Regions from separate parts of the Arthrobacter sp. TmtSoilC51 genome, predicted to be linked through region 2. Evidence: riboswitches for the same ligand, from Rfam matches in the RefSeq annotation. Region 2 holds a riboswitch; each other region holds the start of a gene.

Region 1 (3,264 bases), 2.3 Mb from region 2:
GGCAGGTTGCTGCTCAAGCCATTCCGCGATTTTCAAAGCGGAGGCCGAGCTGTGGTTCACGCGCAAGCCGATGGTCTCCAGGCCCTTGGTCAACACCCAGGCGTTGAACGCGGAGAGTGAAGGTCCGGTGTGGCGCATCAACTGCTTGACCGGGCCATCGATGAATTCCTTGGTGCCCATGATTGCGCCGCCGAGGACACGTCCCTGGCCATCGATGTGCTTGGTGCCGGAATACACGATGACGTCTGCGCCCAAGTCACCGCAGCGCTGCAGCAGGGGAGTGGCAAAGACATTGTCGACGACGACAGTCGCCCCTGCGGCATGCGCCAGCTCGCTGACGGCGGCAATGTCCACGATTTCCTGCATGGGGTTCGAGGGCGATTCGAAGAAGACGGCGGTGGTCGGTTCGGAGAGGGCGGCACGCCACTGCTCGAGGTCCGGACCGTCGACGAACACTGTTTCAACGCCCCAGCGCGGCAGGATCTCGTTGAGGATGACGAAGCACGAGCCGAACAGGGAGCGGGCGGCAACCACGCGGTCACCGGCAGCCAACAGGGCACCCAAAGCGGTGAAGACCGCGGACATGCCGGACGCCGTCGCAAAGCATGCCTCGGTGCCTTCGAGCAGGCGCAGCCGCTCCTGGAAGGTGGCCACGGACGGGTTGCCGTAGCGCGAGTAGACGAAGCGTTCGTCCTCGCCGGTGAAGGCGCGTTCGGCGGCGGCAGCGGATTCGTAGACGAAGCCGGAGTTCAGGAAAACGGGTTCCGACGTTTCCTGGAAGTTGGTACGGTCAAGGCCGCCGCGTACTGCCTGTGTGTCAGGGCTCCAACTGGCGGCATCAGGATTGAAAGTCACTTAGTCGGTCCCCAGGTTGGTCGGCAGGCCACGGTTCTTCCAGCCGTTGATGGTGCGTTCCCCGTAGCGGTCCGGGTCGCCTTCGAAGCCTTCGAGCACGTTGTAGGCGGTAAAGCCAGCCTGCGTCGCGGCGATGGCCGCGGAGATGGATCGCTGGCCTGAGCGGCAGATGAAAACGAGTTCCACGCCCTCGCCCTCGGGCGCCTGCTGCTGCAGTTCCTCAAGGAAGCGGGAGTTGGGGATGCCGCCGGCGAGGTTCCACTGGATGAACAGGGGATCGTTCTCCGTGGCCTTGGTGTCCGGGATCCCGATGTGGGCCCACTCGCCCTCGGTGCGGACGTCCACCAGGATGGCGCCTTCTTCCAGCTTTGCCCACGCGTCCTGCGGGGTCAGGTCACCTGCGTAACTCATGCGTGTCCCTCGAATGCTTCGTCGTCTTCGTAGTTCTCCAACTGGTCAACGGCATTCGCAACAGCGGCGTCTGCGCTGGCGATGGCAGTGGGCAGGACGACGGCCTGCGCCACGATGATATCCGTGCCATTGAAGGCGGCGGCCGGGCTGCCGTGGAGCACGTAGCCTTCGGCGAGGGCCGCGGTGATCCGCTCGCAGAATTCACGGGTATCCGGACCTGTGATCAGGCGGTAGGAGAGTTTTTCTTCAGTGGGTTCAGGCATTGGCTGGTGCTCCTCAGTCACGCTTGCAGTTCGAAGTGTCGATACGCCGAGTAGTCACCTGAGGCACCCCGCCGGAGAGAGGGTTGCCGACCAGCAAGTCAGGGCTTGGCGCTGGTGCTCATTACTCAAGAAAAACGTAACATCCCGCGGCTGCAGCCCGCACTTGCAAGCGGTTGCGCAGCCGTCATGTTGCGTAACCGGCTGGTGCTGGGGTACCAGCCCAAATGTGACGTCCCGGGAGCATAATTGACGCAGGACGACCCCCTGTAACTTCGCATGAAATCAGGTCGCGGTGAACGGACAAGACAGTTCTACACTCAAGCCCATGCTGCATTTTGGATGGTTCGTGGGGCACGGTTTCGGCGTCCAGGGCTGGGGCACTCCCGGATATAGCCTGGGCTACGACTGGAAGAAGCCGGCCCTGTATCAAGAGGCCGTCCGGGCCTTCGAACAATCCGGGCTTGACCTGTTCATCATCGAGGATTCCCTCACTGTTCCGGACACCTATGGCGGCACTGCCGAGGTTTCACTGGCGCATGCCTCCTTTGCGCCCAAGCATGATCCCTTGGCGCTGGTCCCGTACCTTCTTTCGGCAACCAAGCACCTGGGGATCGTGCCCACGGTCAGTGCATCGTTCTATCCTCCCTTCACGGCGGCCCGCCTCCTGGCTACGCTCCAGCATTTCTCCGAGGGGCAGCTGGGCTGGAACGTTGTTACCTCCGGCAGCGACCTTGCGGCGCAGAATTATGGGCTGGACCAGCAGATCGAGCACGACCTGCGATATGAGAAGGCGGAGGAATTCGTCGACGTCGTCCGGCGGCTCTGGCGGAGCTGGGAACCTGGCGCTGTGCTTGAGGACGTTGAGGCCGGCGTGTTCGCGGACCACACCAAAGTGCACCCCATCAACCATCAAGGTGACTTCTTCAAGGTCCGGGGCCCGTTGAATACCGCGCCCTTGCCGGAGGAGCCCGTGCTGGTGCAGGCCGGTGCTTCGCCACGCGGCAAAGCCTTCGCGGGTGGGCACGCGGATGTGGCGATCGCCTTGGCGCGGGGCGTTGACGGCATGAAGGCCTACCGGGATTCCATCCGTGCCGAGGCCGCCAAAGCTGGCAGGAACCCCGATGACGTCAAGGTACTTTTCGTGCTGAAGCCCACCATAGTCGGCTCATCAGCCGAGGCCGAGGAGTTGCGGGCGCAGCGCCGGGAGCTCACCCAGCGTGACATCGACAGCCAGCTCAACTCGATCTCCTACCTCTCGGTGATCGATTTCAAGCAATTCGACCTCGATGCGCCGTTGCCTGAACTGAGTACCAACAGCAACCAAGGCACGTTGGAACACTTCGCGAAGGCAGCGCCCCCGGGGTCTACCCTGCGCCAGATCCTGCAAGCACGCAGCGGTGGTGCCGGCGATTCGATCATCGGCACGGTTGGTGAAATCGCGGATTACCTTGAGGAGACCGGCGAGGCCGTGGGTGGCGACGGCTTCCTCTTCTCCGGCTTTGTGGACCCCGTGACCGTCCATGGCGTGTTGGACAAGCTCACTCCCGAACTGCGCCGCCGCGGCCTGTTGAGGAAGAGTTACGGCAACGGCGGCTTCCGCCAAAACCTCCTGGACTTCTGACGATGTCCTCCGAGCCCAGGGCCCTGCTGATTGGGACGTCGCCTGTGGACGCCCGAAGCGTTGCCCTGGCCGCGCTGGATCCGGCGTTTCACGTGAAACTCAACCAAGATGCGT
Region 2 (3,264 bases):
CGTAAGAGACGTGATCCATGCGCATGGCTTCATCTTGGCACTTTGTGATCGGGGTCTCAGCTAAGGGAAGCCTAACTATCATGGGACCTCAGCTGTGTGCCGCCGGAATGCGTCACGGTGGGTCGCCTGAAGACCGAAAAATACTGCCTTCGTCACAAAGCTGTCCAAGGCCCCGGACGCTTCCTAGACTGGCCCCAGCCAACGCCTCCAGCGATCCACGGCAAACCCGCGCGCCACTAAAAGGAGAATTCAATGTCCCAAGGATGGTCTTTCGAAACCCGCCAGATCCACGCAGGGCAGGAACCCGACTCTGCCACGGGAGCGCGGTCGCTTCCGATCTACCAGACCACTTCCTTCGTGTTCCCCAGCGCAGAGAGCGCGGCAAACCGGTTTGCGCTGGCTGAGCTTGCCCCCATCTACACCCGCATCGGCAACCCGACGCAGGATGCCGTGGAGCAGCGCATCGCCAGCCTGGAAGGCGGACTGGGCGCATTGCTCCTCAGCTCAGGACAGGCCGCGGAAACGTTCGCCATTCTCAACATTGCCGAGGCCGGCGATCACATCGTCGCCAGCCCCAGCCTGTACGGCGGAACCTACAACCTGTTGGCCCACACGCTAAAGAAGTTCGGCATCTCCGTCACGTTCGTGGAGGACCCGGACAATCTGGACCAGTGGCGGGAAGCTGTGCAGCCCAACACCAAGCTGTTCTTCGGTGAGGTAGTTTCCAACCCGCGCCAGGACGTGCTGGACATCGAGGGCATTTCACGCACCGCGCATGAGGCCGGTGTGCCGCTGATCGTGGACAACACGCTCTCAACCCCATACCTCATTCGTCCCATCGAATGGGGTGCGGACATCGTGGTGCACTCGGCCACCAAGTATCTTGGCGGCCACGGTGCGGCGATCGCCGGCGTGATCGTGGACTCCGGAAACTTCGACTTCGGAAAGGACCCGGAGCGCTTCCCCGGATTCAATACCCCGGACCCCAGCTACAACGGACTCGTTTACGCCCGGGACCTGGGCAAGGACGGCGCGCTCAGAGCCAACCTCTCCTACATACTCAAGGCCCGTGTGCAGTTGCTGCGCGATCTGGGTTCGGCGGTTTCCCCCTTCAACGCCTTCCTCATTGCCCAGGGCCTGGAAACCCTGAGCCTGCGCGTTGAGCGCCATGTCTCCAACGCCACCAGGGTTGCCGAATGGCTTGAGTCGAGGGACGACGTCGAATCGGTCGCCTTCGCGGGGCTGCCCTCCAGCCCCTGGTACGACCGCGGCCGGAAGTATGGCCCCAGGGGCACCGGTGCCGTGGTGGCGTTCACTATCAAGGGCGGTGTCGAGGCCGGCAAGCGCTTCGTCGACGGCCTGGAGCTGCACTCCCATGTTGCCAACATTGGTGACGTCCGCTCGCTGGTCATCCATCCGGCGTCGACCACCCATAGCCAGCTCACAGTGGAACAGCAGGTGGCCGCCGGTGTTAATCCAGGCTTGGTCCGGTTGTCCGTGGGAATTGAGCATGTAGACGACATCATCGCTGACCTGGAGGCCGGGTTCCGGGCTGCCAAAGGCGCTTAAGCGCACTGGGAGGAGTGGCCGCCCGCCGCAGTCGAAAATTCGCCGGGCGGCCCTTCGCCGTGCGTGTTCCTGAACCAAACGACCCCAAACCGTCACACAGCTGTCACATTCTTCGCCAAAACAACCGTATTTTTCCTAGACTCTACGTATTAGGTCATGAGTGCCAGTGACAGCCCCGGCTTGCTGGCCGGCAACCCTCCTCCGCGGTGGGGTGCCCCGGGTGAAGACCTGGCCTGTCGCACGCAAGGCGACGGGCAAGCGCGAGGTTAGGTGTCAAAGGAATGACCATTACTGCTACAGCACTCCCCAAATCGGGCGAAGAAGACGGGACGGTCAAGTACGCCGGCGTAGGTCCGCTGGAACTTGAAGCCGGCGGTTTCCTCCCCGATGTTGTGTTGGCCTACGAAACCTGGGGGCAGCTGAACGCTGATGCGTCCAACGCTGTCCTCGTTCAGCACGCACTGACGGGAAGCACGCATGTGGCCCGCGGCGCAACGGATGAGGAAGGCTGGTGGGAGCAGCTTGTCGGTCCCGGTGCGACGATCGACACCAACCGGTTCTTCGTTATCTCCATCAACATTGTGGGCGGCTGTTACGGCAGCACTGGCCCGTCGTCCAAGGCGCCGGACGGGCGGCCTTGGGGATCCCGCTTCCCCCTGGTCACTTTGCGCGACAGTACGGCAGCCGAAGCGCGCCTGGCCGATGCATTGGGCATCAAAGCATGGCACGCCGTCCTGGGCGGTTCCATGGGCGGCGCCCGGGCACTTGAATGGGCTGTGACCTATCCTGAGCGCGTTCAGCGGTGCGCAGTTATTTCTGTCGGCGCCTACAGCACAGCCGAGCAAATCGCTTTCGCCCAGCCGCAGACCCTGGCTATCCGCCAGGACCCCAACTTCAACAATGGCGACTACTACGGTGGACCGACTCCCGAGGCGGGCCTCGCCCTGGCCCGCCGGATAGCCCACATCACCTACCGTTCCGCGCTGGAGCTTGATTTCCGCTTCGGGCGGGAAGCGCAACACCAGGAGACGCCGCTGGCCGCTGCGGTGCTGGGGGAACGCGGCCGCTACCAGGTGGAAAGCTACCTCGACCACCAAGGCACCAAGCTCGTGCGCCGGTTCGACGCCAACAGCTACATCGCCATCACTGAGGCACTCATGTCCCATGACATCAGCCGGGGCCGTGGCACCTTGAAGGACGCCTTGGCAAGCACCACTGCCGAGTTCTTCGTGGCAGCCGTCGACTCGGACCGCCTCTACTTCCCGGCCCAGTCATTGGAGCTGGCGCAAAATCTGCCAGGCAATGTACCCGTCCACGTCATCGAGGCTCCCATCGGCCACGATGGCTTCCTGACCGAAATCGGCCAACTGTCAGAGCAGCTGCGCGAGGCCTTCTTCGCCTAAGCCGGCTCAGCCATTCATGATTTCGCCGCGCTGCTTCATGTAATCCTCCATGGCAATTTCGCCGTTGCTGAACTTGAGGTCCAGTTCGGCCAACTTGCGTGCGCGGAAGCCTTGCTGCCCGGAACCGCTGTTGCTGGGGAACGTAGTTGAAGAACCGTTCGACGGCGGTGCCGCCGGCGGTGCCGCATCCGCCGGGCGGATGTGGGTGGGCTCGGGAGAATAGCCGGGGTAGTTTTGCGGCTGGTAATTCTGCTGCTGTTGGTAGCCCTGCGGAGGAAACCCCTGTGGCGGG
Region 3 (3,264 bases), 550 kb from region 2:
GACAACTTCTTCGTGGATTTGCTCGTCGGCAACCATGGCCGGAGTCGCAGCGGGTTCGGCCCCGTAAGGAGAGCGGCCTTCGGCGCGCTGCGCCAACGCGAGCACGAATACGGAGCCGAAGTGCCGGGCCAGGAAGCCCAGTATCTGGCTGCGGGTGGAAGCTCCCTTCGGCATTCCGGCGTGTTCTCCGAGGAGCTTGAGCCAGTGTGCCTCGTGTCTTCCCTCTGCCTCGGCCAAGGCGAGCAGGATCTGGCGTTCTTCGCCGTCGCGACGCTGGGCGAGCTCCCGGTAGACAGCGGCTTCGGCACGCTCGTCAGCCAGGTATTGACGCCACCGCCTGATGTCCGAGGACGTGGGCCGGCCTGATTGGGGTGGTGTTCCGGATCCGGGGGCGGGGTCCGGAGCGGGGCTCGACGGACCGTGGGATTCCTGGTGCTTTTGCACTTTCTCTCCTGTGCTGGGTGGGGTAGTAGCGGCCCCATTGCACGCCCACTGTACCGCTTATTGGCGCGGATTTTTGGCCGGTATTCCTTAGTTGGAATGTTCGGCGTGCCTTAATTTCCGGGGTGGAAACACTCTGCTTCGAGCCCTCCTTGGTCCCGTGCCGGCCCTTGCCTTGACCGCCTGCGGGCACAGTGCTCAGATGGATAGACAGGGGCGGGGGCCCTCCCCGCACTCGGTCAGCGGGCTGCCTGCCAGCCCACCAGACGGAGGTTGCAGCATGGATACCACCGAACCGCACGCCAACCACCCGGTACGGGAGACCATCGAGTCGGACCCCGCTTATGACTACAGCGACGACCAGGAAGTCGACGAACCCTGGGTGGAGGAAATCGACGTCCCGGAAGACGACGAGCGCGTTGTCCCCCTTGACGAAACCGAAGAGTTCCGCGGGGAAGAAGACGAAGAACCCTAGGCAGGGCCTTCTTCACCAAACGTGAAATGACGCTCGAGCCCTGCTGAACACCCGAGCGCTGCAACAGTCACGGTCAGCGTCCTGGACGATTCGCACCAACGCGAAGGGCGCACGGCCTGGGCCAGCGCCTGCGCAATCAAGCGCGGCTCGGGGTGTCGGAACCGGTGCAGCCCGCCGTTCAGTACCAGCGTCACCGTCCCCAGGACAAGATCGACGCCGGGAATCACCCGCACGGTCCGCGCTTTGGTTTCGGTGGGGATGCCCTGGATGGGGGCGGTAACGCCTTGGCTTGGGGTGGTAACGCCTTGGTACGGCAAGGACTGCTCCTTTGGGGGAGTGCTCTTGCCCGCTCGGTTGTCTCTGGTCCGGGGCGGGCCGCTTCCTCATCCGAACCACCCTTGAACATGGGGTTGGTGTGTGGCCAGTCGGAGCTTGGCGCCACCTCTCTTGAAGCATGCACCACTGTACTGGAGGAGTGCCGACTGGAGAAGTAGCGTCCTTGGTTACCCCCCTTGTTACGGGGCCTGCTTGTTGTGCGGCCTGCTCTGCGCCTTTTGTGGCCTGGATAGCGCGCATAGTGGGCCTCGCAACGGGTCCCCCGACAGCACAACGGTCCCCGGACAGAGCAACGGCGGCGCTGCCCCGAAAAGGGGCGGCGCCGCCGTCGAACATTGCTCAGTTCAGTTCGTGCCTGATGCCTGATGCCTGATGTCTGGTGCCTGAAGCCTGGTGCCTTGTGGCCCTGGGCCGCTAGCTGGCGGTGTGGCTGCTGACCGGGTGGGCTTCCAGGGGCAATTCCTCCGAGACGGCACCGGCCACCCGCTTGTCCCAAGCAGCCCGGACTTCTGGTGCAGTGGGAGGCGTGCGGAGTGAAATCACGACGTATGCCACGAACGAGGCCGCCAGGCCGTAGTAGATAGGTTCGTTGGCGTAGACGCCATCCGCGCTCGGAATGGCTCCAATGGCGAACAGAATCAGCAAGGTCAGGGTCAGGACCGAGCCCACTGCCATGGACCATGCAGCAGCGATACCGGTTCCGCGCTTCCACACGAGGCCTCCGAGAATCGCGACAAGGAGGCCGCCCACGAGGATGTCGTAGGCAATGGTGAGGGCAACAACTACGTCCTGCGCAGCCATGGAGATCAGGACGGCAACGATGCCCAGGCCAAGGACCCAGTAACGGTTGGCCTTGACGTCGTGCTCGGGGTTTTCCGTGTCGTCCGTGTTGATGGTCTTGCCGAACCAGCTGGCCACGAAGGGAACAACATCTGCGCGTGCCACCGTGGCGGCGGCAATAAGGGCACCGGAAGCGGTGGACATCATGGCTGCAACAGCGGCCGCCATGACAAGGCCGCCGATGCCGATGGGCAGGATGTGGGTTGCCACCTCGGCGTAGACCACGTCCTTGCCAAGGTTGGCGACATCGATGTTGGGCAGTGCTACCCGGGCGGCAAGGCCGATCAGGGCGCCGGCCACGCCGTACAGGATGCAGTAAACGCCGGCCGTTGCTCCGCCCCAGCGTGCGACCTTGGCAGTCTTGGCGGTGAAGACGCGCTGCCAGATGTCCTGGCCGATCAGAAGTCCCAGTGTGTACACAACGAAGTACGTGATGATGGTCTGGACGCCGATTCCGTCGATCTGGAAGAAGCTCGCATCGACGCGCTCACGGATGCCGTCGATTCCTCCGGCTGCGTTCATGACGAACGGAAGCATCAGGAAGAAGATGCCCACGGTCTTGATGATGAACTGGACCTGGTCGGCCAGGGTGATGGACCACATGCCACCGATGGTCGAGTAGACAAGCACGATTGCACCGCCGACGGCGATCGCCATCCAGCGTTCCCAGTCGAAGAGGACGACGAAGATGGTTGCGTATGCACCGGTGGACGTGGCGCACAGCATGAGGGTGTAAGCCAGCATCACAATTCCGGATGTCTGTGTGGCCTTGCTGCCGTAGCGAAGGCTCAACATTTGCGAGACCGTGTAGATCTTCAGGCGCTGGATGGTGCCGGCGAAAAGCAGGCTCAGGAGGAGGACGCCGGCGCCGATCGCGACTACGAGCCACATGCCTGAAATGCCGAACTTGTAGCCCAGGCCGACGCCGCCGACGGTGGATGCGCCACCAAGGACAACTGCGGCCATGGTGCCTGTGTAAAGGAAGGGACCCAGGCGGCGGCCGGCCACCAGGAAGTCGCTGTTGTTCTTGGTGCGGGACTTGCCCCACCAGCCGAATGCCAGCATGGCAAGCAGGTACACCACCACAATGGCGATGTTTATGAACGAAGAGTCCATGAGTGGCTCCTTGGAGCTGATGCACGAAGGTTGGGGTTTTCGACGATACGCCTGGG

What was found. A riboswitch is a leader RNA that binds a small molecule or an ion and turns the genes downstream of it on or off. The one in region 2 is predicted to bind S-adenosylmethionine.
Region 1: it holds a riboswitch for S-adenosylmethionine, as region 2 does, so the genes downstream of both, ACZ5G6_RS20845 (DUF1737 domain-containing protein) here and metX (homoserine O-acetyltransferase MetX) in region 2, are expected to answer to the same signal.
Region 3: it holds a riboswitch for S-adenosylmethionine, as region 2 does, so the genes downstream of both, ACZ5G6_RS05380 (hypothetical protein) here and metX (homoserine O-acetyltransferase MetX) in region 2, are expected to answer to the same signal.

Annotation. Positions count from the first base shown of each region.
Region 1 is NZ_AP035877.1:4,564,447-4,567,710, reverse strand. It holds gene ACZ5G6_RS20855 (O-succinylhomoserine sulfhydrylase) at 1-855, opposite strand, end outside; gene ACZ5G6_RS20850 (rhodanese-like domain-containing protein) at 856-1,266, opposite strand; gene ACZ5G6_RS20845 (DUF1737 domain-containing protein) at 1,263-1,529, opposite strand; SAM riboswitch class IV at 1,544-1,655, opposite strand; gene ACZ5G6_RS20840 (NtaA/DmoA family FMN-dependent monooxygenase) at 1,822-3,150, shown strand; gene ACZ5G6_RS20835 (aromatic amino acid ammonia-lyase) at 3,153-3,264, shown strand, end outside.
Region 2 is NZ_AP035877.1:1,687,795-1,691,058, forward strand. It holds gene ACZ5G6_RS07660 (VOC family protein) at 1-25, opposite strand, end outside; gene ACZ5G6_RS07665 (bifunctional o-acetylhomoserine/o-acetylserine sulfhydrylase) at 253-1,569, shown strand; SAM riboswitch class IV at 1,722-1,836, shown strand; gene metX (homoserine O-acetyltransferase MetX) at 1,851-2,972, shown strand; gene ACZ5G6_RS07675 (hypothetical protein) at 2,979-3,264, opposite strand, start outside.
Region 3 is NZ_AP035877.1:1,136,919-1,140,182, forward strand. It holds gene ACZ5G6_RS05370 (VIT1/CCC1 transporter family protein) at 1-444, opposite strand, end outside; gene ACZ5G6_RS05375 (hypothetical protein) at 722-916, shown strand; gene ACZ5G6_RS05380 (hypothetical protein) at 913-1,233, opposite strand; SAM riboswitch class IV at 1,250-1,369, opposite strand; gene ACZ5G6_RS05385 (sodium:solute symporter family protein) at 1,667-3,208, opposite strand.